Regions from separate parts of the Bradyrhizobium sp. 137 genome, predicted to be linked through region 1. Evidence: riboswitches for the same ligand, from Rfam matches in the RefSeq annotation. Region 1 holds a riboswitch; each other region holds the start of a gene.

Region 1 (9,892 bases):
ACCGCGGTGACGCTGGTTGCGACCGGTGCCGGATTCGATCTCGTGCGCGGTGGATCGGCCCGCGATGAGCCCGCTCTGCGCGGCCTGAACCGCGATGACATCGTCAGCGATCCCTCCATTCTGGTGGGAGGGCACTGATGCCGCACAGTTACGAGACCGACGGCGCGGCGATCTACCGGCAGTCCTTTGCGACCATCCGCGCCGAGGCTGATCTTGCGCGCTTCTCGCCGGACGAGGAGCAGGTCGTGGTGCGGATGATCCACGCCGCCGGCATGGTCGGCCTTGAGGCGCATATCCGCTTCACGCCCGGCATGGTGGCCGCTGCGCGCGCGGCCTTGCAGAATGGCGCGTCGATCCTGTGCGACGCGCGCATGGTCTCGGAAGGAATCACGCGCGCAAGACTTCCTGCGGCCAACCCGATCATCTGCACACTCGGTGATGCCACCGTGCCGGCGCTGGCGCAGTCCATGCGCAACACGCGCTCGGCTGCGGCGCTGGAGCTGTGGAGGCCACATCTGGGCGGCGCGATCATCGCGATCGGCAATGCGCCGACTGCGTTGTTTCATCTCCTCAACATGCTGGAGGACCGCGACTGCCCGCGGCCCGCGGCGATCATCGGCTGTCCGGTCGGCTTCGTCGGTGCCGCCGAATCCAAGGCCGCGCTGATGGCCGATCCGCCGGCACCTGCGCTGACGGTCGAAGGCCGCCTCGGCGGTTCCGCGATCACGGTTGCCGCCGTGAACGCGCTGGCGAGCGGGAGCGAATAGTCATGGGACGCATCATCTGCTGCGGTCTCGGCCCCGGCGATCCCGATTTGATGAGCGTGCGCGCCGACCGCATGGTGCGCGGTGCCAGGCACGTCGCCTATTTCCGCAAGAAGGGAAGGCCGGGTCAGGCGCGCCGCATCGTCGAGGGCATGCTTGCTGCCGACATCACCGAATACCCCATGGAATATCCCGTTACGACCGAGATCGCCTTCGACAGCCCCGGCTATGTCCATCTGCTCGCCGGCTTCTATGACGAATGGGCCGAGCGCCTGGCGCGGCTTTCGCGCGCGGTCGACGTCGTCGTGCTCTGCGAGGGTGATCCCTACTTCTACGGCTCTTTCATGCATCTGCATACGCGCCTGCAAGGCCGCGTCGAGATCGAGGTGATCGCGGGCATTCCCGGCATGGTCGGCTGCTGGAACGGCGTGGGACAGCCGATTGCGCTCGGCGACGATGTGACGACGGTGCTGATGGGGACGCTTGGCGAAGACGAACTCGAGCGGCGCATGCGCAATTCCGATGCACTCATCATCATGAAGACCGGCCGCAATCTTGCAAAGGTGCGCCGCGCGCTTGCATCCGCCGGACGGCTGGACGATGCCTGGCTGGTCGAGCGCGGCACCATGCCCGGCGAGCGCATCGCGCGGCTCGCCGAGGTCGATGCCGCCGATTGTCCCTATTTCGCGATCGTGCTGGTGCACGGCAAGGGCCGGCACCTGGACGCCGCCGAATGACGGGCACGCTGACTATCGCAGGGCTCGGCCCTGGCAGCGACGCGCTGGTGACGCCGGAAGTCTCCGCCGCGCTCGCGGCCGCGACCGACATTCTCGGCTATGCGCCTTATGTCGCCCGCGTCCCGCCGCGACCGGGGCTTGCACTGCACCCGTCGGACAATCGCGAAGAGCTGCAGCGCGCAAGCGAAGCCTTGCGGCTTGCCTCGGAAGGCGGCCAGGTGGTCGTCGTCTCCTCCGGTGATCCCGGTGTGTTCGCGATGGCCTCTGCCGTGTTCGAGGCGCTCGAGCAGGCACCGCAATGGCGGGAGCTGCCTATTCGCGTGCTGCCCGGCATCACCGCCATGCTGGCGGCGGCTGCCCGCGCCGGCGCGCCGCTCGGCCATGATTTCTGTGCGATCAATCTCTCCGACAATCTGAAGCCCTGGGCGGTGATCGAGAAGCGCCTGCGGCTTGCGGCGGAGGCCGATTTTGTCATTGCGATGTACAATCCGCGTTCGGCGAGCCGCGCGGAGGGATTTGGCCGCGCGCTTGCGGTGCTGAAGGAGTCCGGTTGCGGCGAGCGCCTGATGATCTTTGCCCGCTCGATCAGCGCGCCCGATGAAAAGATCGAGACCGTCGCTCTGAACGAAGCGACACCCGAGATGGCCGACATGCGCACGCTGGTGATCGTGGGCAATTCGCAGACCCGCCGCGTCGGCCGCTGGGTCTATGCGCCGAGGCAGGTCCGATGACCGAGCCACTGCATGACCTCGGAAACGCTCTCCACCCGCAACCGCTCGGGCAGGTTTGGTCGCGAGATCATGATCACGGGCAGGCCGAGCATGCGGGCCGCATCGATCTTGGCGCGCGCACCGTCTCCGCCGGAATTACGGGCAACGATCCAAGTGATCCCGCGCTCCCGCATCATCTCCAGCTCGCTATGAAGCGTGAACGGCCCGCGCGACACGATCACGTGGGCCGGAAAGGGCAGGGTTGTTTCGGGGGGATCGACGAAACGCAGCGTGTAGCGATGCTGCGGCGTCATCGCAAATGGCGCGATGTGTTGGCGGCCGATGGCGAGGAACACTTTGGCCGGCCTTTCGGGCAGCGTTGCGACGGCGGCGTTGACGTCGACGACCTCGATCCAGTTGTCGCCAGGCGCTTTGGTCCAGGGCGCTCGCTCCAGCGCAATCAATGGCGTGCCCGTCTCCGCGCAGGCTTCGACCGCATTGCGGCTCATCTCCGCCGCGAATGGGTGGGTCGCGTCGACCACATGCGTGATGCCTTCATGACGAAGGTATTCGGCAAGCCTGCCCACGCCGCCGAAGCCGCCGATGCGGGTCGGCAGCGGCTGATCGGCAGGCGCGCGGGTGCGACCGCCATAGGAATAGACGGCCTTGATGCCCGCGCGCGCGATCGCCGCAGCCAGCAGGCTCGCATCGGCTGTTCCGCCCAGAACGAGGGCGCGCATCATGGCTGATCCCTGGCTGACCATCATCGGTATCGGCGAAGATGGCCTTGCCGGGCTGTCCGAAGCAAGCCGAAAGGCGCTTGCCAAGGCAGAAACCGTCTTCGGCGGCGAGCGCCATCTCGCGCTTGCGCAAGTTGGCAGCCGCGGCCGTCCGTGGCCGGTGCCGTTCGATGCAGATATCGTGCTGAGCTGCCGCGGCCGGCCGACGGTGGTGCTCGCCTCAGGCGATCCGTTCTGGCATGGCGCCGGCGCAAGTCTTGCCGACAAGCTGCAGGCTGGCGAGTGGATTGCGCACTCCGCGCCGTCGACGTTCTCGCTCGTCGCTGCGCGGCTCGGCTGGCGTCTGGAATCCGTGATCTGTCTTGGACTTCACGCTGCGCCATTCGAACGTCTCGTGCAGCATCTGGCGCGCGGGGCGCGGATCATCTGTCTCGTGCGTAATGGCAAAGCGGCCGGCGATCTCGCGAACTGGCTGACCGAGCGCGGCTGGGGCCCTTCCGCATTCTGGACTCTCGCCGCGCTTGGCGGGCCGAATGAAAGCGTCAGAGAGTATCGCGCTGAGAGCTTTACGCGCGCTTCGTCCGGAAATCTCACTGCGGTTGCGCTGGAGACGAAGGGAGGGCAGGGGCTGTCTCGCGGTTCGGGCCTGCCGGACGATCTCTTCGCTCACGACGGCCAGATCACCAAGCGGCCGATGCGCGCCTTTGCGCTCTCGGCGCTGGCGCCGTGTCCCGGCAGGACGCTGTGGGACATCGGCGCCGGTTCGGGCTCGATCTCGATCGAGTGGGCGCTGTGCGGCGGAACGGCGGTGGCCATTGAGGCGCGTGATGATCGGGCTGCCAACATCCGCAGCAACGCGGCCGCGTTCGGACTGGAGCATCGGATCAAGGTCATCGCGGGCGAAGCACCCGATGCTGTGACAGCGCTGGACGCGCCGGACGCTGTCTTCGTCGGCGGCGGCCTCGATGGCGCGATGTTTGACGCCATCTGGTCGCGGCTGGCGCCTGGGGCGCGGCTCGTCGCGCATGCGGTGACGCTGGAGACAGAGGCGCTGCTCGGCGAGCTGCATCAGCGCCACGGCGGCGAGCTGATGCGCGTCGAGATCGCGCATGCAAGTCCACTCGGTCGCTACCGCTCCTGGGAAGCGGCGCGGCCGGTGGTGCAATGGAGTGTGGTCCGATGAAAGTTGCCGGGCTCGGATTCAAGAACGACGTGACGCTGGCTTCACTGCGCGAGGCGCTGCTGGCGGCCGGCGGTCCCGAAGGCCTTGCGGCAGTGGCGACCGTCAGCGACAAGGCCGAGGCCGAAGCGCTGAAGCAGCTCGCGCGTGAATGCGGCGTGCCGATCAAGGCGGTTCCGGTGCACATGCTCGCGGGCATCGACACGCCGACGCAATCGGAGTTCATCGCGGAAAAGTTCGGCACGGGATCGGTTGCCGAAGCCGCGGCGCTCGCAGTGGCCGGCCCTCGCGCGCGGCTGATTGCGACACGCGTTGTCTCGCAGGATCGCACCGCGACCGCCGCGATTGCGGAAGGAGACGGCTTATGACCGTGCATTTCATCGGGGCCGGCCCGGGCGCGCCCGATTTGCTGACGTTGCGCGGCCGCGACCTGATCGCCGCCTCTCCGCTGTGTCTCTATGCCGGCTCGCTTGTGCCGGAGGGTGTGCTGGCGCATTGCCCGCCGGGCGCGCGGATCGTCAACACCGCGCCGCTGTCGCTCGACGAGATCATCGCCGAGATCGCCGCCGCGCATGCGGGCGGCAAAGACGTCGCCCGTCTGCATTCCGGCGATCTCTCGATCTGGTCGGCGATGGGCGAGCAGCTCCGCCGCCTGCGCGCGCTCGGCATCCCCTATTCGGTCACGCCGGGCGTGCCGTCCTTCTCGGCTGCTGCCGCTGCGCTGGAGGCCGAGCTGACGCTACCGGGCCTTGCCCAGACCGTGGTGCTGACGCGCACGCCGGGCCGGGCCAGCGCCATGCCCGAGGGCGAGAAGCTTGCCGCATTCGCCGCGACCGGCGCGGTGCTCGCGATCCACCTGTCGATCCACCTGCTCGACAAGCTCATCGCCGAGCTGACGCCGCATTACGGCGCAGACTGCCCGGTCGCGATCGTCTGGCGCGCGAGCTGGCCGGACCAGCGCATCGTGCGCGCCACACTGGCAACGCTCGATGCGGCTGTAGGCAGCGAGATGGAGCGCACCGGGCTGGTCCTGGTCGGCAGGACGCTGAATGCCACGGATTTTGACGAGAGCCGCCTCTATGCCGCCGACTATGATCGCCGCTATCGGCCGGTTGGCGCCGAGCCCCGCTTCCCGGAGGCGCCCTGATGGCGGCAGGTCTCGTCATCTCCGCACCGGCCTCAGGCGTCGGCAAGACCACGCTGACGCTGGCGCTCGCCCGCGCTTGGCGCAATCGCGGCTTGAACGTGCAGTGCTTCAAGAGCGGGCCCGACTATATCGATCCCGCCTTTCACGCTGCGGCGACGGGACGGGCCTCCGTCAATATCGATAGCTGGGCAATGGATCGCGGGGCGATCGCGCATCTCGTCAGCCGCGGCGCGGATGCCGACGTCGTGCTCGCGGAGGGCTCGATGGGCCTGTTCGACGGCGTCGCCGCGCGCGGCGTCTCCGGCACCGGCGCCACCGCAGACATCGCCGAGATGCTGGGCTGGCCCGTGCTGCTGGTGATCGATCCCTCTGGCCAAGCGCAGACCGCGGCAGCGATTGCCGCGGGCCTTCGCGACTACCGCCCTGGCGTGCGCCTTGCCGGCGTCGTGCTCAATCGTGTCGCCAGCCCACGCCACGAAGATCTCGTGCGTCGCGCGCTGAGAGACGCCGGCATCGCCGTGTTCGGCGTATTGCCACGCCATGCCGAGATTAGCCTGCCAAAGCGGCATCTCGGCCTGGTGCAGGCCGAGGAGCAGACCGGGATCGGCAAGCTGATCGACGAGGCCGCGCGCTTCGTTGCCGAGCATGTCGATCTCGATGCGGTGCTGCGGGCGGCCGCCAATTGGTCGCCGCAGGCAGCGAGCAATGATTTGAACGTCACGCCGCCCGGGCAGCGCATTGCGCTCGCCCGCGATGCGGCGTTCTCCTTCGTCTATCCGCACATGCTGGAGGCCTGGCGCGCGGCCGGCGCCGAGATCGTGCCGTTCTCGCCGCTGGCCGACGAATCGCCCGACGCGAGCGCCGATGTCTGCTGGCTGCCCGGCGGCTATCCCGAGCTTCATGCCGGCAAGATCGCGGCCAACGCACGCTTTCGCAGCGGCGTGCGGTCCTTCGCCGAGACACGGCCGGTCCACGGCGAATGCGGAGGCTATATGGTGCTAGGAACTGCTTTGACCGATGCCGATGGCGTGCGCCATGAGATGGCGGGGCTGCTCGGCCTGGAGACCAGCTTTGCCAAGCGCCGCATGCATCTGGGCTATCGTCTCGCCGAACTGGACACGCCGATGCCGGGGCACCGGGCAGGCGCACGCCTGCGCGGCCACGAGTTCCATTATTCGACGATCATCGCCCAGCCCGACACGCCGCTGGCCGTGGTCCACGATGCAACCGGCGCGGTCATTGCCGAGACCGGCTCGCGGCGGGGCCAAGCCACCGGCACGTTCTTCCATCTGATTGCGGAGGACCGGTGAGCGGTTTTGTCAGTTTCGTCTCCGCCGGCCCCGGCGACCCAGAACTCCTCACGGTGAAGGGGACTGCACGGCTGCGCGAGGCCGACGTCGTGCTCTATGATGATCTTGCCTCCGGCGCGATCCTCGATCTCGCCCGTCCCGGCGCCAATCTCGTCGCGGTGGGCAAACGGGCAGGGCGGCCCTCCACCAAGCAGCACCACGTCAACCGCCTTTTGGTTGACTACGCCGCAACTGGCGCGCGCGTGGTGCGGCTGAAGTCTGGCGACGCCGGCATTTTCGGCCGGCTCGAGGAGGAGCTCGAGACGCTGCGCGAGGCCGGCATCGGCTACGAGATCATTCCCGGCGTCACATCCGCCTGCGTCGCCGCCGCGCAAGCCGGCATCCCCCTGACCCGGCGCCACACCTCGCGGCGGGTGCAGTTCGTGACCGGGGCTGACGTCACCGGCGAACTGCCGCAAAACCTGAATTGGGTGGCGCTGGCAGATCCGGAGGCAACCACCGTGGTTTATATGGGCCGGCGCACCTTTCCGGCCCTTGCCGCAAAATTGATCGAGCATGGCCTGGCCGCAAATACGCCGGCGCTGTTTGCGGAATCTCTTGGCCGTTCCGACGAGCGGCTGGTCCGCACCACCATTGTCGAGCTTGCCGAGCAGCTTGCGCGCGGCGGCGCCGCTTCCACCGCCGCCGTCATCCTGTTCGGGGCGCTGGCAGGAGACGATCTGTCATGATGGCCGCGGCCGCCGTTCGCCCCTTGACGCCCGGCTCGCGAAAGGGGCACACAGGAGAGGCATGGTGCTCGACGCGGCGCAAAGCGCCGGAGCATAATCGGGAATGGGGGCGGGCGGACCCAGTTGCGGCGCCCAAATCCCCAGCCGCCCCCGCGACTGTAAGCGGTGAGGGGCTCCGATCAGCCACTGGGCCGCAAGGCTCGGGAAGGCCGGAGAACCCCAGTGAACCGCGAGCCAGGAGACCGGCCCTGCACGTTTTGAGGCCAAGGCCGTCGGGTGTGACGGCAGGAAGGATCTGAGCCATGCATATCGAACCCGGAATCGTGACGGGCGCCAAGCTCGTGTTGAGTTACGCAACCGGCATCGCCGCAGGCGGCGTTGCCTTGAAGCTCGCGGTCGACACCGTGCGCGAGCAGGGCATCGGCTCGTTCGCGACGCGCACGCTCGCCACCACCGGCCTCGTCTTCAGCTTCTTCCAGGTGCTGCCGCACTTCCCCGTCGGCGTCTCCGAGGTGCACTTCATCCTCGGCTCGACGCTGTTCCTGCTGTTCGGTGCTGCGCCCGCCGCCTTCGGCCTTGCGTTCGGCCTGCTGCTCCAGGGCGTCTTCTTCGTGCCGACCGACCTGCCGCAATACGGCATGAACATCACCACGCTCCTGGTGCCGCTGTTCGCGATTCAGGCGTTGGCCACGCGGATCATTCCGCGCAACACGGCTTACGTCGATCTGCAATACCGTCAGGCGCTGGCGCTCTCGACCGCCTATCAGTCCGGCATCGTCGCCTGGGTGGCGTTCTGGGCGCTCTATGGCTCCGGCTTCGGCGCGACCAACCTCGCCAACATCGCGGCGTTTGCGGCATCCTATGCGCTGGTCATCGTGATCGAACCGCTCGCCGATCTCGCGGTGCTGGCGCTGGCGAAGTCGCTGCGCGGTGTCACTGCGCCCGGCCTCGTCACGCCGCGCCTGCATAACGGCGCTTGAGAGACAAGCGAAGGGCGGCCGGTGCGGCCGCCCTTCGCGCTCGCGATGCTCACGCTTTCCCTGATAGGCATCGGTTGCGGCGATCCCGGGCAGCTCACGCGCGCCGCGGCCCGTGCCATCAACGCTGCCGACATCGTCCTGATCCCGCGCAAGGGGCCGGCGAAATCCGATCTGGCGGATCTCAGGCGGACGATCTGCGCGGACGTGCTCACCAGCGCGAGCACGCGCATCGCCGAGTTCGACTTGCCAGTGCGGGACACGACTGAGGCGGACTACCAAAAGGGCGTGGACGATTGGCACGATGCGGTGGCGGCAACCTGGTCGCAAACCATCGCAAATCATCTCGACGGCGAGGGCAAGGTCGCGCTGCTGATCTGGGGCGATCCTTCGCTGTACGATTCCTCGCTCCGCATTGCGCGGCGGCTCGATCCGTTACCGACGATCGAGGTCGTGCCCGGCATTACTTCGATCCAGGCGCTGTGCGCCGCGCATGCGCTGCCGCTCAACGACATCGGTGAGCCATTCCTGGTCACGACGGGGCGGCGCTTGCGCGAAGGCGGCTGGCCACAAGGAGTCGATACCATCGCGGTGATGCTCGACGGCGGCACGGCGTTCGAGTCGCTCGCTCCGGAAAGTCTGCAGATCTGGTGGGGTGCCTATCTCGGCATGCCCAACCAGATCGTCATGTCCGGCGCGTTGGCCGAAGTCGGCCCGCGCATCGTCGCACTTCGGCAGGAAGCGCGCGAGCGGCATGGCTGGATCATGGACAGCTACATTCTCAAGCGCACGCGTTAAGCGAGGCTGCATGCTCCCCGAATGGGTCTACCAAGAGTGTCCCGAAATCTCCGCGATGCACCGCGAGGCAGCGATCGCGCGGCAGACGCAGTTGACAAAACCGACCGGCGCGCTCGGCCGGCTTGAGCAACTGGCGATCGAGCTTGCGGGCCTGCAAGCGACGGAATCTCCTCGCGCCGCGCGCGTGCCGATCATCGTCTTCGCCGGCGATCACGGCATCGTTGCGCAGGGTGTGTCGGCCTATCCTCAAGCTGTGACCATCGCAATGATGGCGAATTTTGCGTCCGGTGGCGCCGCGATCTCAGTGCTGGCGCGTGAGCTTGGCTCCAGCCTGGAGGTGGTCGACGCCGGCACGCTGGCGCAGGAACAGATGGCGGGCGTCGTCACCGACAAGCCGCGGAGCGGCACGCGCGATTTCAGCGAGGAAGCTGCACTTGAGCCGGCGGAACTGGCATTCGCCTTCGCGGCCGGCCAGCGCGCGGTTGCGCGCGCGGAAGTCGGCCGGCCTGATCTGGTGATCTTCGGCGAGATGGGCATTGGCAACACCACGGTCTCGGCGGCCATTGCGGCGAGTCTGCTCGGCATCAGCGCCGAGGAAATCGCGGGCAGCGGCACCGGAATCGACGCGGCCGGCCGCGCGCACAAGGCGCGGGTGATCGATGCCGCGATTGCGCGCCACGGTATTGCGGGGGCTTCGCCCGAACACATCTTGTGTGCCGTCGGCGGTCTCGAGATCGCGGCGATCTGCGGCGCTATCATCGCGGCGGCGCAACGCCGCCTTCCCGTATTGATCGACGGATT
Region 2 (9,892 bases), on a different contig from region 1:
GCCACCCATCGCCGTCTCCACCGGAAACGTGATGCGCTGCTCGGTTTCCAGCGGCGAATATCCCGGAGCCTGCGTGTTGATCTGGACCTGCACGTTCGTGATGTCAGGCACGGCGTCGATCGGCAGCCGAGTGAAGTTCCAACCACCGAAGGTCAGAAGCCCGAGCACGAAGAGGATCACCAGCCAGCGCTGGCGGATGGAGAACTCGATGAGGCGCTCAATCATGCTCTGCCTCTCCCTTGCCCATCTCGGCCTTCACGACGAACGAGTTTTCGGCGACATACTTCTCGCCCGGCGATATGCCTGCACGGACTTCCACGAACTTCTGGTCGGAATCCCCGAGCTCGACGGGGCGTGCTTCGAGCTTGTCGTCGTCTTCCCGCACGAACACGACCGTCTTGTTCTCGAAGGTTTGGATCGCGCCCGCCTGCACCGCGACCGGCACCTTCCGCTCGGCAAGGACCAAACGAGCGGTCACGAACAGGCCCGGCCGCAGCCGTCCGTCGGGGTTCGGCAAGATCACCCGCGCGATGGCCGTCTGCGTTTCGCTTGCCCCGACGGGCGCAAGATAGGAGATCTTGCCCTTGATGTCGCTTGCGGCGTCGTCGGGATCGATCAGCACCTCGTCGCCGATCCGGACGCGCCTGAGATCCTGACGATAGATCGAAAGATCGACCCAGATCGTTGAAAGGTCCGCCACGACGAAGGCCGGCTTCTGCTCGGACACGTATTCGCCGAGCGAAATCTGCCGGTCGATCACGGTGCCGGCGATCGGCGCCTTGAGATCGTACACGGTGAGGCTTTGGTTGCTTTCGATCGAGGCCAGCAGGTCGTCCTTGGCGACCACGTCCCCGATTCGCCTCTTGATGCCGCGCGCGATGCCGGGAAAGCGCGGAGTGACCTGGACCACGGTCTCCTGGTTGGCGCGCAGCACGCCGTTGAAAGACAGGGTGTCCGTCAGGGTAGCCGGTCCGGCTTCGGCGAACGTCGCGCCGGCAGCCGCAAGCTTGACGTCGCTGATCACGATGCGGTCGGCGCCGTGCTCGTCCTTCTCCACGTGCTGGTTGCCGCCCTTGTCCTCCTTGGCTTCGCCGCCTTCATGCTTTTCGGCATGCTGCGTCGCGGCGGGAGCATCGGCCGGCATGAGCCAGCGATAACCGAACGCGCCGGCGGCGGCCGCGGCTACGGCCAGGATGAATGCGCTGGAAGTTCTCATCGTGCGCTCTCCCGCGCCAGAACGAAGGGATTGCCGACGAGCCCTTCGATGGTCGCAACGGCGACATGGTAGTTCTGCAACGCCTCCTGCTCGCGCAGGCGCGCCTGGGTGACGTTGGCCTGGGCATCCAGCACTTCGAGCAGAGAGAAGCGTCCGGCGCCGTAGCCCTGCTCGATCTCGTTGGCGGCAGCTTGGGCCTTGGGAATGCCGGAATCGCGCAGAATAGCGAGCTCCCCCAGCGAGCCCTGCACGGTATCGTAGGCCCGCCCCGCGACGACTAGGAGGGTGTTGCGGTTCGCCTCGCGCTCGGATCGCGTTTTGGCCAGGCTTTCCTGGGCCGACAGGATATTGCCCTGGTTCTGATCGAACACCGGGATCGGGACCGACAGGGTCAGCCGGACCGCGTCGTCGTTGGTTTCGTTGAAATGCCGCCAGCCGGCGGCGAGACGGACGTCCGGGTAAGGCTTCAGCCGCGCCAGAAGAAGTTCGGCATTGCGCTGGGCGTAGACTGCATTCCACCTCACCAATTGCGGGTTCGCGTCGATGGCCGCGATCACTGCCTGGAACGACGGCGCCCGAGCGGTAGCATCCAGACGTCCGGAGACGCTGGCGAACTTCGGTGAGGTCTCCCCTATGAGCACCCCTAACTCGCGACGGGCGCTGGACAGGCTGGCTTTGGTGCGCTCGCGATCGGCCTTCACCAGGGCGGCGGCGACTTCGTCTCGGCAGGCGACGACGCGCCGGCGTCCACGCTGCGCTGGAGCAAGGGCGTCAGACGCTCGAGCGCGGCGACCTGCTCGTCCAGGATCTGGATGCGCCGCTGCAGCCCGAGCACGTTCAGGAACGCGATCGCCGTCTCGGCAAGGATCTGCAGGCGCACCGCCTTGCGTTCGATCGTGGCTCCTTCCACACCTGCCTGCCCGGCGGCGATGCGGGCCTCGCGCTTCCCGAAGAGCTCGAAGAGCTGGCTGATCTGCAGCGTCGTCTCGGCCGACTTGGTGCCGCGGTAGATACCGGATCCGAAAGAATTGTCCTGTTCGTAGGACAGTTCCGGATTGAGCCGTGCCCCCGCCTGGATGCGCTGGCCGGCGGCGATCCCGACGTCGCGCTCGGCGGCCGTCAGACGCGGACTGGTCGCGAGCGCGCGCTGCAGCGCCGCTCCGAGGTTGAGGGTCTGCGAATGCGACACCGCGCAACCAGGGACTGACCAGCAACGCCGTCGCGCACGCGAAACGCGTGACGCACTTTGGAAACATGGTGAAAACCTGACGAAAGACGGATCTAGGGCGCGATGCGCCCAGCGGTCATTTCAGGTCAGGAATTTCGGGGGCGGTGGGTCGATTCCGGGCGGCAGACCGCGCCGAACGACCTGCAGCGTGGGTACGATCTCTATCGGGCGCATCACGGCTACCGCTGCAATCACTGGGGCCGGAACGGAGACGGAGAAGCAGCCGTGACAGTGATGGTCGGCCAAAGCGCCCTTGTCGGAATGGCCGATGCCCTTGTCGGCGAAGGAGACGACAACATTGGGCGACGAATTTGTGACATCCAGATCGCACACGCCGTGAAGCACGCCGGCGATCAGGTAGGTCGCGATCACAAATATGGTCATCGCACCGCGCAGCGAGCGCGGCAGGATACGGCCAAATCTGAAGGAAAGGGTCACTCGGGGTTCCGATCGATCGGGCGATGACCAGTACCATGCACTAGGCCGGGGTGTCGATCCGCAACAGTGTTAACATCCTTATGATCCGGGAACCGGGGGCTCAAGTCACGGGAGGGAACGCTTGACGGAATAGGCGGCAGCTCTGAGCTCCAGCTGCCTCGCGCACGGCAAGGGTGCCAAATAGTCCGAGAGGCTCGCGCGAAGCGTGGATCGATGCTGCATGCTCCCTCCTGTCGTGTATCGTGTCTGCTTGATGAAGTCGGCGATGCGGTCGGCCACGTCTTCCGCGGAAGAAATGATGTTGACCCGGCCGCCGCTCGAATCGACGGCGGTCCACTCAGGTCGATCCAGCGCCCGATCGTTCTACGTCGACAATGGAAAGCAGTTGCCGCTTTGGAAGGACTTGCCTCATTTCACGTACTGGCTGATCCCGATAGCTGTCGGGGTACCGTTCATCGTTCGTTCACTTCTATGGGCCCCGTTAGCGCGAGCTCGCGGCGGAATTCCCACGTGATTAGGGCAAGAGCGACGGCGCAGCAATTGAGGTCCGGACCCCAACGCCGATCGCGTTATCCTCGCGCGAAAGCCCGTGCACTCATCGGCACACGCAGGAAATCGGCAAACTACCCGCAGCAAGCTCCCTTGCCATTCTCTTGGATCGGTGGGCAAGGCACGGTGCCATAGGAGCAGAACACGCAGCAATTGCCCGATTTAGGCTTCAGCCGGGTGCCGCATCCGCGGCAATCGTAAAAGAATTGGCAAGCGTCGGTCGGCATCGTCTCAATGGATCGATGGCCGCATGACGGGCAAATGAGAGTGGATTCGACGTGCATGCCCTCTAACGTAGCATCGCGCGAGCCAGTTTCCAACGATCATCGCCTGGTTGATCCCGGAGGGCACCTTAACGGCAACGATACGAAGGATACGTGCGGAGCTTTGAACGGCATTGGAGTTGTCACCGACGTCGAACGTAGTGTGCGTCGTGATCGCGACCTCGTCGGCCTGTGCGCAAGCAGTAGACCTCACCACGCTCACCGCTGCAACCAATTCATAAGGGATCGACGCGTGATCTGACATGCCATCTCCCGCGGTGTCGAATCCTCGACTTGGCCTGATGATCGGCGCCACGCGCTGACTTCTGCCGCAGCGAAACATCCAATTGACAGCCGTTTGCAAATAAAACTAGGGTGACAACGACGGTTCTCCTTCGGGAGATCAATAGGGAATACGGTGCGGGGATCCCCCAACGCCGTGGCTGCCCCCGCAACTGTAAGCGGTGAGCCTTCGCCAAACGCCACTGGGCCTGCGGACCTGGGAAGGCGGCGAGAGGTAACGACCCGCGAGCCAGGAGACCTGCCGTCAGTCGTGGTCACACGCGAGCACATTGGGCGGGGTGTCCTGGTGGGTGTTGGGGCTGCCTTCTTCTTGAGGCAGCGGCCAAGCTGCGTTCGCGGTGACGTGCCACGTTATCGCGAGTCTGTTGATGACCTCCCGTACAATCTTCGCGCCGCGGTATCGCCGCGCGATTCTGCGCTCAGCTGCATTCTCCTGCCTGGTTTTGTCGACCGACGGCTGGGCACAGTCCGAAAGGACGGTCCAGACGCTCGACCCCGTTGTGGTGCAGTCGCCGGCAACGTCGCCGAGGGCCCAAAGCACCCGACGCAGTTCTGCGACCGCCAGCGCCGCGCGTTTGCGCCAGCAGCGCAACATAGCTGTCAATACCGGTACACAGGTTGCCGCGCCGACTGGTCCTGTCTTCGCCGCACCGACGCTCAACCTCACCGGCGCGAGCACGGCCGGCAGCCGGCTCGGCCTGACGCGACTGCAGACGCCAGCCAGCGTGGAGGTGATCTCCGCTGAAACCATCGCCGAACGCGGCCAGCAGAACATCCTCGACGCGGTGACGCAAAACGCCACCGGCTTCACGGCGAGCCCGGCACCGGGCAATGGCGGCGTCTCGTTCAATACCCGCGGCTTCACGGGCCTTGGCTCCGTCATGACGCTGTATGACGGCACCCAGCTCTATATCGGCGCCGGGACGGTGGCCTTTCCGTTCGACACCTGGTCGACCGAGCGCATCGAGGTGCTGCGCGGCCCTGCGTCGGTGATGTACGGCGCGGGCGCGGTCGGCGGCGCCATCAACGTGGTTTCAAAACTGCCATTGTGGGTCCCTCGCAATCAGGCCGAGATGTCGCTGGACAGCAACATGACCCGGCGAATTGCGGTGGACAGTGGCGGTCCGGTCAGCAAGGACGTCGCCTATCGGATCACCGCCTCCGGCAACATGTCGGATGGCTGGGTCGATCGCGACGACACCTCGAACGTCGCGCTTCATGCCGTGATCCAGATCAAGCAGAACGACGACGTCACCTGGACACTGTCCACGGACTACGGTGACCGCAACCCGTCGCGCTACTTCGGCACGCCGCTGATCAACGGCAGGCTCGATGAATCTCTCCGCTTCAAGAATTACAACGTCAGCGACAGCCACATCCGCTACCAGGATAGCTGGAACCAGGTGAAAACTGAATGGCAGGTGGCCGATGGAATTTCGGTTCAGAACACGCTTTACTATCTGAACTCCAAGCGACATTGGAAGGACGTCGAAAGCTACGCCTATAACCCCGCCACCGGCCTGATCAACCGCAGCAGCTATATCGAGATTTTTCACGATCAGCAGCAGGTCGGCAATCGCATGGATGCGAAATTCCGCGGACATGTCCTTGGCATGGCCAATGAGTTCGTCGCAGGTTTCGACGTCAACAGCATCAATTTTACCCACACCAACAATTCACCTTACGGCGGCTCGTCGTCCGTCAACCCATTCAGTTTCGCTCCAGGCATATTCAACAGCCCGAATCCCACAGTTCCCGGCTATGGCAGCGTAACCAACCAGTACGCGCTGTTTGCCGAGAACAGGCTGTCGGTCACCGAGCAACTGTCCTTGATTGCCGGCATACGTCAGGATGAACCGACAATCGCGCGCACCGACTATGTCTCGCCCGCCAACAGCTTCGAGAAATCGTTCTCTTCGACGACCTGGCGCGCCGGCGCCGTCTATGCACCGGTCAAGGATCTCGCTTTCTATGCCCAATATGCCACCGCGGCCGACCCGGTCGGAGGGCTCGTCTCACTGTCCTCCGCAAACAAGAACTTCGACCTGGCGACCGGCAAGCAAGTCGAAATCGGTGTCAAGCAATCGTTCTGGGGCGGCCGCGGCGAATGGACCCTGGCCGGCTATGAGATCGTGAAGAACAACCTGCTGGCACGCGATCCCAACATTCCGTCGCTGACCGTCCAGGTCGGCCAGCAGTCATCGCGCGGCGTCGAAGCGTCAGTCGGTTTCCTGCTCGATCATTGCTTGCGCATAGATGCCAATACCGCCTTCCTGCGCGCGAAATACGATGACTTCGTGCAGGCGGTGGGCGGCGGAAGCGTGAACTATGCCGGCAACGTACCGGTCAATGTGCCGCAGAACGTCTCCAATATCTGGGCGACCTGGGCCTTCGCACCGAACTGGTCGGCCAACGCAGGCGTGCAGATCGTCGGCAAGACCTATGCCGACAACGCCAACACGGTGACGCGCCCGGCCTACAACATTGTCAATGCCGGCGTGCAGTGGAAGCCCGACCTCAACACCACCGTGTCGTTCCGCATCTACAATCTCTTCGACGAGATCTACACGACGTCGGGCGGCACTACTCAGTGGCTGCTCGGCATGCCACGCACGGCGCAGCTCGCGGTCAACGTGAAGTTCTGAGCGTGTCACGGACCCTCAAACGCACACTCCGGCGGTGGCTGTACATCGGCCACCGCTGGGTCGGTATCGTCACCTGCCTGTTCTTCGCCATGTGGTTCATCTCCGGCGTGGTGATGATGTACGTGGCTTTTCCCGGCCTTTCCGACAAGGAAAGGCTGGCAGCGCTCCCTGATGTCCAATGGGAGAAGGTGGCGCTGTCGCCGGACGACGTGATGAAAGCCGCAGGCGCGACGCGCTATCCGCGCGACCTCCGGCTTTCGATGCTGGCCGACGAGCCGGTGTATCGGATCACCGGCTGGGACGGCAAGCGACAGGCGATCTCTGCAGCCGATGGCCGGATCATCACCGGCGTCTCCGAACAGCAGGCGCTCGCGGTCGCACAACATCATCCCGCGAGCAGATCACCGCAACTCGAAGACATCATCGATCGCGACCAATGGAGCGTAACGGCCCGTTACGATCCGCTGCGGCCGCTTTACCTCATTGCGCTCGGCGACGATGCGGGTACCAGGCTCTATGTCTCCTCGCGCTCCGGCGAGATCGCGCTCGACACCAACCACACCGAACGGGTCTGGAACTGCCTCGGCTCGATCCCGCACTGGATCTATCCGACCGTGCTGCGCAAAGATGGGCCGCTGTGGCGGCTGGTCGTGCTCTGGATCTCCGGTATCTGCCTGATCATCGGCGTCACCGGCATCTGGATCGGGATCCTTCGCGTACGCCTGAAGCGGCGCTATGCCAGCGGCAGGATCACGCCTTATCGTGGCTGGATGGCCTGGCACCACGTCACCGGCCTGATCGCGGGTATCTTCGTGCTGACCTGGACGTTCTCCGGTTGGCTTTCGCTCAATCCCGGCGAATATTTCGCAAGCCGCAACATGACGCGCGAGGTGCTGCAACGCTATGCTGGCCATGATACGCCGACGATTGCGACGAAGCTGCCAACACCGCAATCCGCCGCCGTCGAAGTGCGCTTTGTCTGGCTTAATGGCAGCCCGATGATGATCGCCGCATCGCGTGATGGCACGCAAAGACCGCTGGATGTGACGTCGGGCCAATTCGCAACGCTTCCGCAGGATCGCCTCTGGACTGCCGCAACAAAATTGCTGCCGCAAGCGCGCGTCGTGGAACGGTCAATCCTGAGGGAATACGATGCCTATTGGTATGCCCATCATCAGGACCGCGAATTGCCGGTGCTGCGCGCCGTGTTTGATGATGACGCGAAAACATGGTTTCACATCAGCCCCGTCACGGGCGACATCGTTGGCCGCGTGGACAGCGGCCGTCGCACATATCGATGGCTGTTCAACGCGCTGCACAGTTTCGATTTTCGGTTACTGCTGATGTATCCCCCGGCCTGGGACATTGTGGTGTGGCTGCTCTCGATCCTTGGGACCATCGTCTCGGTGAGCGGTGTCGTTGTCGGCTGGCGCTATCTGAGGTACTTTCGTGTCGTCGAAGCGCCCGGCCGCTGCTGCCGCCGGTGGTTCCGCAGAGGTCAAGTGCTACGCCTGGAACGGCGCGGGCGATAGCCCCTCGGGTGGCTGAGCTTGCAACGTGCTACGGACTGGACCTGCGACCAGAGCCTCGTAGTGTGCACCGGCGGCAGGGCCGAGGCGGATCTGGTCCGCAAATGCGCTCTCCTTGTACGGTAATAAGTCGCTTGCCCTGGGCGATGTGCCGAGATGGACCGAATAATGGAGGCCGACCGGCCGACGTAGCCGACGCCAAGATGTTGCTCGCAAACTTCTGTGCCACTGAAAGCCAACACACTCAGCACCGAGACCGCATTTTGGCGAGAGATAGAAAATTAACCGGGCTCCGCTTCTCCGATCAAGCTGCCACAGAGGTCTTCCTTGCTGCTCCGGCGGCCACTCCTTCGGCGTGATCAGAACTTGCCGCTCTGTCAGCCTGGCCGCGCACTGCCTTCGTACATGAAGGTCATCGGCTTCGGTCCCGCTATGTAGCCGGTCTCGATCCGGTCGATCCGGAATCCCGCATCCTCGATCATGGAGCGGATCGGGCGGTTGAGGTGACAGCCGCCGCTGATGTGCCGCCATGGCGGCGTCAAACGGTCCTGCCACCAACGCACGCTTAGACTAGGCGCCAGGCCATGCTCGGCGAACAGGAGCTTGCCGCCGGGGCGGAGCACCCGGCGCATCTCGGCAAGCGCTACGGCAGCCTGCGGAACGCTGCACAAGGTCCAGGTGGTCACGATGCTGTCGACGGTGCCATCGTCGAGCGGAATGGCTTCGGCGGAAGCGTCGACGAATTGCACGCGCAGGTCCGCATGCACGGCTCCCCGAGCCATGGCGACCAGCTTCGGAGAAGGCTCGAGCGCCAGTATTTCCTTCGCTGGCGAACGATAGAACGGCAAGTTGCGGCCCGAGCCGACGCCGATTTCCAGCACGCGGCCCTCGGCGGCGCCGATCACGCGTTCGCGAAAAGGCAGAAGCTGCTTGTTGCTCATCGCGAGATCGAGAAGGCTCGGCAGCACGAAGTCGTTGTAGAAGCCCATCGAACTCTCCCGAAGCTTGTAATCGGGTTTTGGAGACGGTTGGGACATGCACCACCAACGAGCCCAAACCGAGCCGTTCGGCATGCCGGCAAGGCTCAGCACCGCGGCTCGATCATCTTGCTGATCTCCTCGGGCGCCGCGAAAATCACATCGACGCGATCGCCCATCATTCCGGCCGGCACGATGGCCGGAGCCCCGCTCTCCGGACCGTCCTTGCTGGAATCCGTCTTGATCCGGAGATTGCGTTCCCAAAACGCCCGCGTCTTGCCGTCGGCCGTAGTCACACGATAGGTGTCCCGGCAGTGCGTGATGCTAGTCACGTGCTGCGGGGGATCCAGATTCTTCAGATTCGGAACGCGCCCACCTGCCATCATTCCGCCCATCATGCCACCGCCCATCATGCCGCCCATGCCTTGGGCCATTTGCCGTGGAGCTGCGCCTGGCTTGGTTGCTTCCTTCAGGAAGGCGAGCAGATCGGCGCGCGTGCGAGCATCCTTGATGCCCTCGAACGGCATGGCGTTGTCCGGCACCATGCGTTCCGGATCGGTCAACCAGGCATCCAGCGAGCGGTCATCCCAAATGATCCCCGAAGCTTTCAGCGCGTCGGAGTAGCGGTCGAAACTCGGCAAGCTTCCGGCGTTCCTTCCCCAGACGTTTGCAAGACTTGGCCCCGTCATGTTGCGGTCGGGCTCGAGGGAGTGACATGCTGCACAGGCTCGAAAATCCTGCTCC
Region 3 (9,892 bases), on a different contig from region 1:
CGGCGCCCCGTCCCGCGGTCCATGTCGGGGAAGCCTTACACGCTGGCTGGCTTGAGCTCTGGTATGAGCCGAAGTTTGACGCGTGTACCCTCAGCCGCCGCGGCGCCGAGGCGCTTGTGCGAATGCGGCACCCGACCTGGGGCGTTGTTCCACCGGCCTATTTCATCGCGGAGGCTCACGATCCGCATTTTAGGGAGTTGTCGCGGTTCGTGATCGACCGCGCGATCAAGGATTGGCAGTATCTTCTGGAGCAGCAAACTTCGATCGATCTCTCCATCAATCTCCCGGCAGCATTCCTGATTGACCCGCAAGCGGTACGCGATCTCTGTCAGCGCATGCCGTCGCACCCCGCTTTCGGCGGCTTGACGATTGAAATCGATAGCGAGGAAGCGATCCAGAACCTAGATCTCCTGATTGAGGTCGCGCGTGAGGTTCGCTTTCACAACATTGGCCTTGCAATCGACAATGTCGGCGCCAATTGGCCGCAGCTGATGGGGATGGAAAAATTCCCGTTCATGAAATTAAAAGTGGACCGGCAGTACGTCGCCGGTTGCGGAAATGGACCCCTGAAGCGAACGGTGTGCCGCCATATCGTCGATATAGCCAAAGAGTACAGCGTGCGCACCGTCGCCGCAGGTGTGGAGAGCCACGCCGACCTGATCGCTGTGACCGAACTCGGCTTCGACCTTGCGCAGGGCCATCTGTTCGGAAAGGCCATGCCGCTGAAGCAATTTGCACAGTCATCTTTCAGCCCTGTTCCACTTCGTCCAAAATAGTTGCATGAGGAGTGGCTGAGCAGAGCCAGGCAAAGCGTACCAGCGCTCGCCCGCGCCGCCATGCCTACTCGGCACCAGGCATGCGGCTGACTGCAATTAAAGCGGAGTTAACGTTGCAGCCGTGAGCGAGGCTTGCACAAAACCTCCAGTCAGGGTGTGTGACCGGAGGTTTGCCGAGATCCGGCGTAGACGTGCGTCGGCTCGCGGCTTTTAGTCGCGCCGCCGGTTTCGGAATCGTCGAGCGTCGCTTGGCCCCGCGCTGCCATGCCAGACAAACGACGGAAGGTCCCAGCGGTCGAGTCGCGACTGGCTCTCGGAGTAGGGCCTGAGGGCTCGCATAGCTTGAAATTGAGTGGCCCGTTGCTGTCGCAGATGTAGCATGGTCTCAGACCCGGGACAGCACCTTTGGGCAAATTGCCCATCATTGAGCGCGTCTGTCCTTGGCACGGCATTTGAAAGGGATCGCCAATGGCATCGCTCGCCTAAGGAGTCGGAAGGCATGGCTTACAAGATCGTCGCTTCGCAATGCACCGTTTGTGGGGCATGTGAGTTCGAGTGTCCCAACGCGGCGATCAGCCTCAAGCGCGACATTTACGTTATCGATGTCAAAAAGTGCACGGAGTGCGAGGGCCATTCCGACACGCCGCAATGTGCGGTGGTCTGTCCGGTGCCTGACACCTGTGTCCCGTCTAAGACAGCATAAGCAGCCCGCGTCCAGAAGGCTTCACCGCTCGATTTCGCGAACGAAGTAGTAGATGTCGCGCTTGTGGAGGCCGCCGACCGCGTGGGGCGGATCGAGGTCGATCAACATCGTTATGACCTTAAGGCGCCGATCGACTCCGAGAAGCCCTCGAAGGGCTCTGCAGGATATCTAAAGCTACGTCACTTCGAAGCCGAAGAGACGGTCTCGATGCGACGAGATCGGTCCGGAGATCCTGAAGACGTGCGAGAAGCTCGGCATCCGCTTGGCCGTGGTCACCATGCACGCGTGCATGAGCCTAGGGTCATAGCAGGATCCCCGCCGCCCCCGCTCTCGCCGCTTACTCCAGTTTCGCAAGTCAGCGTGCATCCTGAGGTCCGGAACTGTTCCTGCGATGTTGCGCAGGCCAACGTCCAGGCTGCACTACTCGCCAGCGGCGACGGAAACAACGAAGGCGCGCCAAAGTCGCTCAGCACGTAAGTGCTTGGCGCACCGAGGAGATCATCTTGACCAACGCCACGGAGGCGATCGAGCTCGCGGCTCGTCGCGGGGTCCGCCGAACACAGGCAGTCCGACCTGATCATCCGTGCGATCATGGAGCAATCCCGGCCTTGGCAATTCCTAAGGAGCCTCATGGCGCTGTGTTCAAGCGGATGTCGGCCGAGCATGATCGCAACTTCCTCACGGGCGAGTTCGAGAAGCTGCTGACGGAAAAGACCAGGCTTGTCGCGATCACGCAGATGTCGAAGCGCCCAGCGCGTTCGTTCTGCTCGCGTTAGCTCACGACTACGCCAAGAGGGTGTTGAGCGGACGCATTCATAAGCGGAGGCTTCACAGATCCACGCGTTTTTACCAGGCCGGGAGTAAGACCGTTGTGCCCTACCTGGTACAGCTGGCAATCGCTTGGGCAATATCGCGGCAACACTTAGTAGGTTGACGGATCGATCCTCGTGCGTCTAATGCCAGCCGTCGTGGTCTTCGGATTTCGTTTGATCCGGAGCTAAGAGGGAAGCCGGTGCAATGCCGGCGCTGCCCCCGCAACTGTAAGCGGCGAGCCGCTGTCCAACGAAGTCACTGAAGCCATGCGGCTTCGGGAAGGCCGGACAGCAGCGACGACCCGCGAGCCAGGAGACCTGCCTCGACAATATATCGTCCACGGGCGGGGTGTCCCGGTGTGCGCCAACAGCTGTCGCTCACGCGATATTCGCTGCATGCGTCCGCCATGGCCTTTGCCCCAATTATGGGGTCTGATCTATGTCTATTCTTGCGCTTCCCGTTGCCACATTGGGGACGTCACGCATCGGCCCACGACGCGAACTCAAGTTCGCGCTCGAGAGCTACTGGGCGGGAAACTCCAGCGAAGCCGAGCTCCTCGAGGCGGGGAGTGGACTTCGTGCCGCTAATTGGGCACGGCAGAAATCCTGCGGTGTGACGGTCATTCCTTCGAATGACTTCTCGCTCTACGACCAGGTGCTCGATACCAGCGTAATGGTCGGAGCCATTCCCGACGTCTACGGCTGGACCGAAGGTCCTGTGTCGCTCAAGACCTACTTCGCCATGGCACGTGGCGCTCAGGACGGTGATCACACTCAGCATGGGCCAGGCGTAGCCGCACAGGAAATGACGAAGTGGTTCGATACCAACTACCACTACATGGTGCCGGAATTTCACCAGGATCAGATCTTTAAGTATTCCTCTCGAAAGCCGATCGAGGAATATGAGGAGGCAAAAAGCCTCGGCTACCAAACGCGCCCCGTCCTAGTTGGCCCAGTCACTTTCCTGAAGCTCGGCAAAAGCGCAAATCCCGCATTCAATCCGCTGTCGCTGCTTGATAGGCTCCTCCCAGTCTATGTCGATGTGCTCCGCGAACTAGCCTCGTGCGGTGCTGAATGGGTTCAGCTCGACGAGCCATGCCTGGTGATGGACATCGACGAAGCGTCGCGGGCGGCTGTCCGCCGGGCCTATGCTCATTTCGCAAAGGTTGTGCCGGCCCTTAAAATCATGCTGGCCACTTATTTCGGCGCTATCGGCGACAATCTTGAAACAGCCCTTGCCTTGCCCGTTGCCGGGCTTCATGTCGATCTGGTTCGGGCACCCGACCAGTTGGACGCAATTGTCGCCACAGCCCGCAGAGATCTCGTGGTCTCGCTAGGCGTGGTTGATGGTCGCAACGTCTGGCGCTCCAATCTTGCGGCGCTGCTCGACCAACTTGCCCCTTTGGTCAAAAAGCTGGGCAGGGACCGTGTTCAGATTGCTCCTTCCTGCTCGCTGCTTCATGTTCCGATCGACATTGAGCTAGAGACCGATCTCGATCCCAATCTGAAGACGTGGCTGGCGTTCTCAGTTCAGAAGTTCAAGGAACTTTCGATATTGGGCAAAGCGCTGGCCGGCCATGCTGCCGAGGTGGCCGATGAACTTGCGCTTTCCGAGGACGCAGCCGTGACCCGCGAAACATCGCCCGAGATCCACAATGCGAATGTCGCCGGACGAATGGCCGCGATCGACGATAGCATGCGTCGCCGTCGCAGTGCGTTCACCCAGCGTGCCGACGTCCAGCGGGTCGCGTTCGCATTGCCGATGTTTCCAACGACAACCATCGGGTCCTTCCCGCAAACGGTCGACGTCCGGAATGCGCGTGCGGCTCATGCGCGGGGAGCGCTGAATGACGCGCAGTACGAGCAGCTTCTGAAAGCGGAGACAGCCCGTACCGTGCAGTGGCAGGAAGATATCGGCCTGGACGTGCTCGTACACGGTGAGTTCGAGCGCAATGACATGGTTCAATACTTTGCCGAGCAGCTGTTGGGATTCGCTTTCACCAAGCACGGCTGGGTTCAGTCTTATGGGTCGCGGTACGTTCGTCCGCCTATCCTGTTCGGAGATGTCTCCCGGCCGAAGCCGATGACCGTTGAATGGTGGCGCTTCGCGCAGTCTCTGACCAAGAAACCCGTCAAGGCTATGCTGACCGGACCGGTGACGATCCTGAACTGGTCGTTTGTCCGCGACGACATCTCGCGGAGCGAGACATGCCGTCAGATCGCTCTTGCGATCCGAGATGAGGTGATCGATCTTGAGGCGGCTGGAGCGACCATGATCCAGATCGACGAGGCTGCGTTGCGGGAGGGATTGCCGCTACGCAAATCGCAGTGGAGGAACTATCTCGATTGGGCAGTGGACAGCTTCCGCGTTTGCTCGTCCGCTGTCGCCGACGGAACTCAGATCCATACCCACATGTGCTATTCCGAGTTCAACGAAATCATCGATGCGATCGCAGCAATGGATGCTGACGTCATTTCAATCGAGACGTCCCGTTCTAAGATGGAATTGCTCGAGGCCTTCAAGAGCTACAAATATCCCAATGAGATCGGGCCCGGCGTCTATGACATTCATTCACCGCGCATTCCCGCAGCGGCGGAAATCAAGCAGCTGATTGTGTTGGCGCGGCAGCGAGTTTCCGATCGGCAGCTCTGGATCAATCCCGACTGCGGACTGAAAACTCGAAGCTGGGAGGAGGTGCGTCCCGCGCTCGTCAATATGGTGGCCGCCGCACGCGAGTTGCGGGCTGAGCCATGATGGTGCGGAGCGTTTCGCCAACGCGTTTGTGAATAAGATGCACGCGCTTTGGGGGCTTACGATGTGCTTGCGAGCTCCCAAAGTTCCCAGTGCCTGGGAATGCCGGCCGGCGCCGGCGGAGGCCGTCGCATACAGCCGGCGACAAGCTCGGTTCTCGATCCGACGGCGGACAGCATGCCGGCGATGCCCGATCAGGTCACATATTCCGAACATTATCGCCCGACGCGAAGCACAGCGCTATTTTTCATTTATCCATCGCGTGTGCGTCCCATCACAACAATCTATTTTACGGTCCTTACGGAACGTCATACGAAATTCACGCCCTGGCACTCCCTTCGGGAGAGGTAATCGAGCGTTGTTGGTTTTGGGGACCTGCCAAATGCTGCTGCGCGACGGCAAACTGCCGCTTGTGTTTCAGGGCACCCGGTTGCGCGCAGGATCCCAGCTCGATCAAGGCACTGCCGTCCCAACCGGACAGCGGGCGAGTGGTGGAAAGTCGTGAAGTTTCCGACAGGGGCGGAAGGCAAACGGCTCCAGATTTCACGCGGAGTGATATCCGTTCCTCCTTGTTTGACGGCGAATGCCCTCGCCGAAAATCGATCGCCGGTAAGTCCTCCCTACCGGCGAAAGCTGGTGCGATGCGCAAAGCAGCGTCCTTCCTGCGTGACTTTCGCCCGGCCTCCGGAGGAGGCCGGTTTTTTTGGTGCGCCAGGCATGGCGCGGACCGCCGTGACTGGCGCGATTCGGCCGGAGTGCTGTCCGTTCGATGACTTGGAGGTCAGAGTCCTTCCTGGGCATCATCAACTTCTTGATGTGCAGCAATTCAAAGAAGTTATGCTCTTTCAGAGTGTTGCGCTGGCTCCGACTGTGTAACAATGGGGTGTAACATTGCTGTTCAGGGTTGTTCGGCCGATGCGCCGGACGGGTCTCGCTTTCCTGCGGGCATTTAGCTGGCTATTCCGCTCGGTGATGATTTCGTTTTTGTGACGCCTAGCGAGAGCGCAGGCCGTTCGATTTCCCCTCCGCACCCCGGACAGAGCCCCCCGAAGCGAAGTCGCGCATGGAGTCGCCGTGGCCAATCTAGAGGGTGTTTGGCAGGCCGTCCGCGATGACGCTCCCATGCATCCGACCCACCGCCAGGCGACAGCCTTAGCAGGCGAACTCTAGCGTCTGGGCGGACAGCGAGAGCCGCGCCCGGAGTGTCGCCATGGTTCACGCGCCCGGTGTCGGCTGGACGCCGGACACTGAGAGTCACGAGGAGCAGGAAGCTCACTGGACGGCCGTAACGGAGATGTGGGAGAGGGTCGGCCAAACAATTAGAGAAGCTGCTCGGGCCCATCGTGGACCGCCTCTTGCTGACCAAGGGCATCCGCGGCGTGGACAGCGAATCGCGCGCTCTCTTGCTCACCGCCTTTTGATGGCGCTGAGGGACGCGTTCGCAAGCCGGCACCGCAACGCTGGCGGAGACTATTCGTCCGACCCCAAGGCCGGCCTTTGGCGCCCGTGGAAGCGACCACGGACACGTGCCAAGCGCTTGATGCAACGTGGGCTCGATCCGGGGTGGGCATGGCGGTCGACCTTCAACAGCCGCGGCCCATGGTGGAATGCCGGGGCCAGCCACATGAACGATGCTTATCGCACCGCCTTCTTCGTGCACCTCTCTGCTGTTCCTCATTGGACTGCACCGCCATGTCAATCGTGCTTGACGAACCGCCGTATACGGGTCCGTACGTACGGTGGTGTGGGAGGGGGAGGCCGCGAGGCTTCCTCCTACCCGATCGCTTGGTTATGAGTGACAGCACGGGATCATTCATTTTAACGTCATTGCGGGACGCCGGGTTCTTGCGCCGCATCTGTTCTCATTCGGCAAGACATGAGGCCGGTGCTGTTAATCCTACCTGTCTATTGAAGGCTTTGGCGTCGTGTTCGTACGGGTGGGTAGTATTGGATACTCGATCTTAGGTAGCCGCCCGGTAAGCGAATTCAGAAACGCCACAATGTCGTTTTCTTCCCCGTCGCTAAGCTTGGCGCCGAGCTGGATTTCACTCATCAGGGCAACAGCTTGCTTCAGGCTCCAAACCTGGCCCGAATGGAAGTAAGGGGCTCGCAAAGCAACGTTCCGCAACGGCGCCGCGCGGAAGACATATTCGTCGCCAACCGCCTTGGTGACCGCGAATCGGCCCTTATCGGCTTGCGGAAGCAGGGTTGCGTCCGGCTTCTTCATCACGCCGAACTGGAAGTAGGCCTGTCCACCGACATTGATTCCATTGTGGCAAGAGGAGCATCCCTTCTCCATAAACAGCGCCAACCCTGACTTCTGCTGATCATCGAGAGCGTGTGTATTGCCCTCCAAATACTGATCGAACGGGGCCGCAGGTGTGATGAGGGTGGCTTCAAAAGCCTCGATTGCCTTCGCAAAGTTTTCAAAGCTGACCGGGCTCGCCTCGTTCGGGAAAGCATTTTTGAACAAGACGACATAACTGGCCATTGAGTTCAAAGTGTCGAGCACATGATCCGGAGTCGCATTCATTTCGGCACTCGCCTGCACAGGGCCAGTTGCTTGCGCCTTGAGGTCCGCGGCGCGTCCGTCCCAGAATTGCGCCGCATTGAACACCGCGTTGTAGACGGTTGGGGCCCGACGTAGGCCGACCTTCCAGCCGTGACCGACTGAGGTCGGACCGGCATCGACTCCGCCGCTGCCGAGATTGTGGCACGTATTGCAGCTAATGATCTCGCTTGCCGATAGCCGCGGATCGAAGAACAGAATCTTGCCAAGCTCGACCTTTTCATGCGTGACTGGATTGTCCTTTACCGCAGGAATGACTGAGGGGATCGGATGGAAGATCTGCCTGGCGGTTCTCATCAGATCATCGTCGGCGCTAGCTCCTGACGACATCAGCAGCCCAATCGCCAAAACAGATGCTTCAGCGACAAGCCGAAGCTCCCGGATCGATTTGTTCATACACCCGCCTCATCAGTTCTGATTGAATCAAGGAAACAGTCGAAAGCGATGCCACACTCTGTTCCCTCAACGGGCCGGCGCAGCATGCACCGGATCCTGTGAAGCGAGGCTGCATCAAATGTTCGATTTCGAGGTGCTCGCTGCCGGCGTTCGCCCAAGAGGCTTTAAGCCGTTATTTGATTCGCGAGTTCGCTTTGAGCTTAGATCACGACCTTGGTAGATCAGACTAGCGCCTCAACCTTCGGAATGATGGCCGATCTGACAACAACAAGCGTGCCGAAAAAGGATAAGTGGCCGCATCGGTTCTCCATTGAGCGATTGGGTGGCCAATACGCTCCAGCGAAGTTGATCTATCCGTGTTGCACCGCTGGTCGCGCTCAGCGCTCACGGCGCCGCTGGACAATAGCAACCCCCATGCCAGTTGCATCTGACATGCAAGCTGCTGATTTAGTTACAAAACGAATCCGGGCTACCGAACAACGTCGGATGTCTTGTTTTGATGAATACATACAGTGTCACAGATGTGACAAGCGCCAGTCCCGGCTAGACATCATCGCACAGAAAGCTTTGTGATGAGATCCAATCGCCAGGCTTGCCGGCCACACGTTGGACGGCGGTACAAAGATCTACGCTGGCCTACGGCGAGACACTGAGCCGAGGCGCCCGGCGGTGCGCATCGCTCACGATTTCGCCTCGCCCTGCGAACTGAAGGCTCTCCGACCTCATATCCGGGCCGGCTCTTTGCGTGCCGCCGCCGAAATCCCTCGTTTGTAACAGACGAGCCCCGAAGCCTGAACATGGCTTGTCTGGGTTCGCTGGCATGGCAGTTGCCGGTGTCAAAACTGTTACCCAGAGTATGACGGTACGACCGTCCGATTTACTCGGATACTCCCATTCGACACCAGCTTAAGTGCCGGCCTGACGCCTGATCGGGCCGCGTGTGGGTTGGGATAAGAACCATTTCGACCCCCTCACGGCCGGGTGGCAGCTTTTGAAATCCTGCGCGCTGATCGCAAAAATCGCTGAACTTCTGCAGAAGCAATGGTCACTTCGTGCTCTTGCGTGAAAGACTTCGGTACAAGGGGACATGTTGGTAGGAGATCTTTACATCATGTCCGCAGATGGCCACGTCGTGAGATCTCATCGGCGTCTTACCGAGGGAACGACGTGATTGACCAGTTGTCCATGGCTGGTTCAAGTTAGATATGGTGTCCGTGATGGCTTCAATTGACGATCGATTGAATGAGATCCGAAACGTGCGGAATGACATTTGGCGCTGTCGAAGAAGGCTTAAAAGCGAGCTAAGTGATCTCGAGCGTAAGGTTCTCGAAGATCGCCTGCTTGAGCGGCAATCTGCCTTTGAACGGCTCCTAACGACCACGTTTCCTTTTACATTGACAGTGTCAAGCAAAATTCGGGACCTGCCGCGGGTCATTGGCGCGCAAAATGGCGTCGGCTCATAGAACGCATGCGCCTGCGTCAGAAACGTAGGCTCCGTCGCCGCGGACCGCCGCGCCCATCATGGCCGCCGCCGAACTGAAATGCGCCGGTCCTCGGCCTTGGTTCACCGATGTGCTGGCCTGCGGCGCACCGTGAGCGTCGATAATGAAACCGTTCGGGCCGCCCATCCAGGACCACGGCTTGGGGGGACACCGATTGCGCCGTTTTCTGCGAAACCGCGGTCACCATGAGTAGCTTTCATCCGACAGAGCGATCCAAGAAGCTTGAATCGGCCGTAGCGTCAGATTGTACAGAGCAGGCGAACGATACTCCAGACTAGGTGTAGCCGAATGAGAAGAGCCGTTATCGCTTTTGCATTATGTTCCGCTCTCGAGCTGCTCGGGCTAAGCGCGAGCGCGGTTGCGGACACAAGGCGGTACGCGT

The links. A riboswitch is a leader RNA that binds a small molecule or an ion and turns the genes downstream of it on or off. The one in region 1 is predicted to bind cobalamin.
Region 2: linked by a shared signal. The riboswitch ahead of IVA78_RS11310 (TonB-dependent siderophore receptor) and the one ahead of IVA78_RS12755 (energy-coupling factor ABC transporter permease) in region 1 are both predicted to bind cobalamin.
Region 3: linked by a shared signal. The riboswitch ahead of metE (5-methyltetrahydropteroyltriglutamate--homocysteine S-methyltransferase) and the one ahead of IVA78_RS12755 (energy-coupling factor ABC transporter permease) in region 1 are both predicted to bind cobalamin.

The regions. Positions count from the first base shown of each region.
Region 1 covers NZ_JADPKU010000050.1:99,028-108,919, reverse strand. Annotated here, with positions in the region: gene cobG (precorrin-3B synthase) at 1-138, shown strand, start outside; gene IVA78_RS12800 (precorrin-8X methylmutase) at 138-767, shown strand; gene IVA78_RS12795 (precorrin-2 C(20)-methyltransferase) at 770-1,501, shown strand; gene cobJ (precorrin-3B C(17)-methyltransferase) at 1,498-2,232, shown strand; gene IVA78_RS12785 (cobalt-precorrin-6A reductase) at 2,208-2,954, opposite strand; gene cbiE (precorrin-6y C5,15-methyltransferase (decarboxylating) subunit CbiE) at 2,953-4,134, shown strand; gene IVA78_RS12775 (cobalamin biosynthesis protein) at 4,131-4,499, shown strand; gene cobM (precorrin-4 C(11)-methyltransferase) at 4,496-5,278, shown strand; gene IVA78_RS12765 (cobyrinate a,c-diamide synthase) at 5,278-6,588, shown strand; gene cobA (uroporphyrinogen-III C-methyltransferase) at 6,585-7,316, shown strand; cobalamin riboswitch at 7,362-7,582, shown strand; gene IVA78_RS12755 (energy-coupling factor ABC transporter permease) at 7,619-8,296, shown strand; gene cobF (precorrin-6A synthase (deacetylating)) at 8,342-9,091, shown strand; gene cobT (nicotinate-nucleotide--dimethylbenzimidazole phosphoribosyltransferase) at 9,102-9,892, shown strand, end outside.
Region 2 covers NZ_JADPKU010000044.1:435,702-445,593, reverse strand. Annotated here, with positions in the region: gene IVA78_RS11335 (CusA/CzcA family heavy metal efflux RND transporter) at 1-225, opposite strand, end outside; gene ihpB (divalent metal ion exporter adaptor subunit IhpB) at 218-1,216, opposite strand; partial or broken gene ihpA (divalent metal ion exporter subunit IhpA) at 1,213-2,472, opposite strand; gene IVA78_RS11320 (hypothetical protein) at 2,526-2,882, opposite strand; gene IVA78_RS11315 (GDCCVxC domain-containing (seleno)protein) at 3,506-3,715, opposite strand; cobalamin riboswitch at 4,063-4,258, shown strand; gene IVA78_RS11310 (TonB-dependent siderophore receptor) at 4,366-6,642, shown strand; gene IVA78_RS11305 (PepSY domain-containing protein) at 6,645-8,174, shown strand; gene IVA78_RS11300 (class I SAM-dependent methyltransferase) at 8,549-9,160, opposite strand; gene IVA78_RS11295 (cytochrome c family protein) at 9,256-9,789, opposite strand.
Region 3 covers NZ_JADPKU010000116.1:3,448-13,339, reverse strand. Annotated here, with positions in the region: gene IVA78_RS29520 (EAL domain-containing response regulator) at 1-776, shown strand, start outside; gene IVA78_RS29515 (4Fe-4S binding protein) at 1,276-1,479, shown strand; gene IVA78_RS29510 (aminotransferase class V-fold PLP-dependent enzyme) at 1,860-2,255, shown strand; cobalamin riboswitch at 2,432-2,632, shown strand; gene metE (5-methyltetrahydropteroyltriglutamate--homocysteine S-methyltransferase) at 2,731-5,046, shown strand; gene IVA78_RS29500 (cytochrome-c peroxidase) at 6,941-8,008, opposite strand.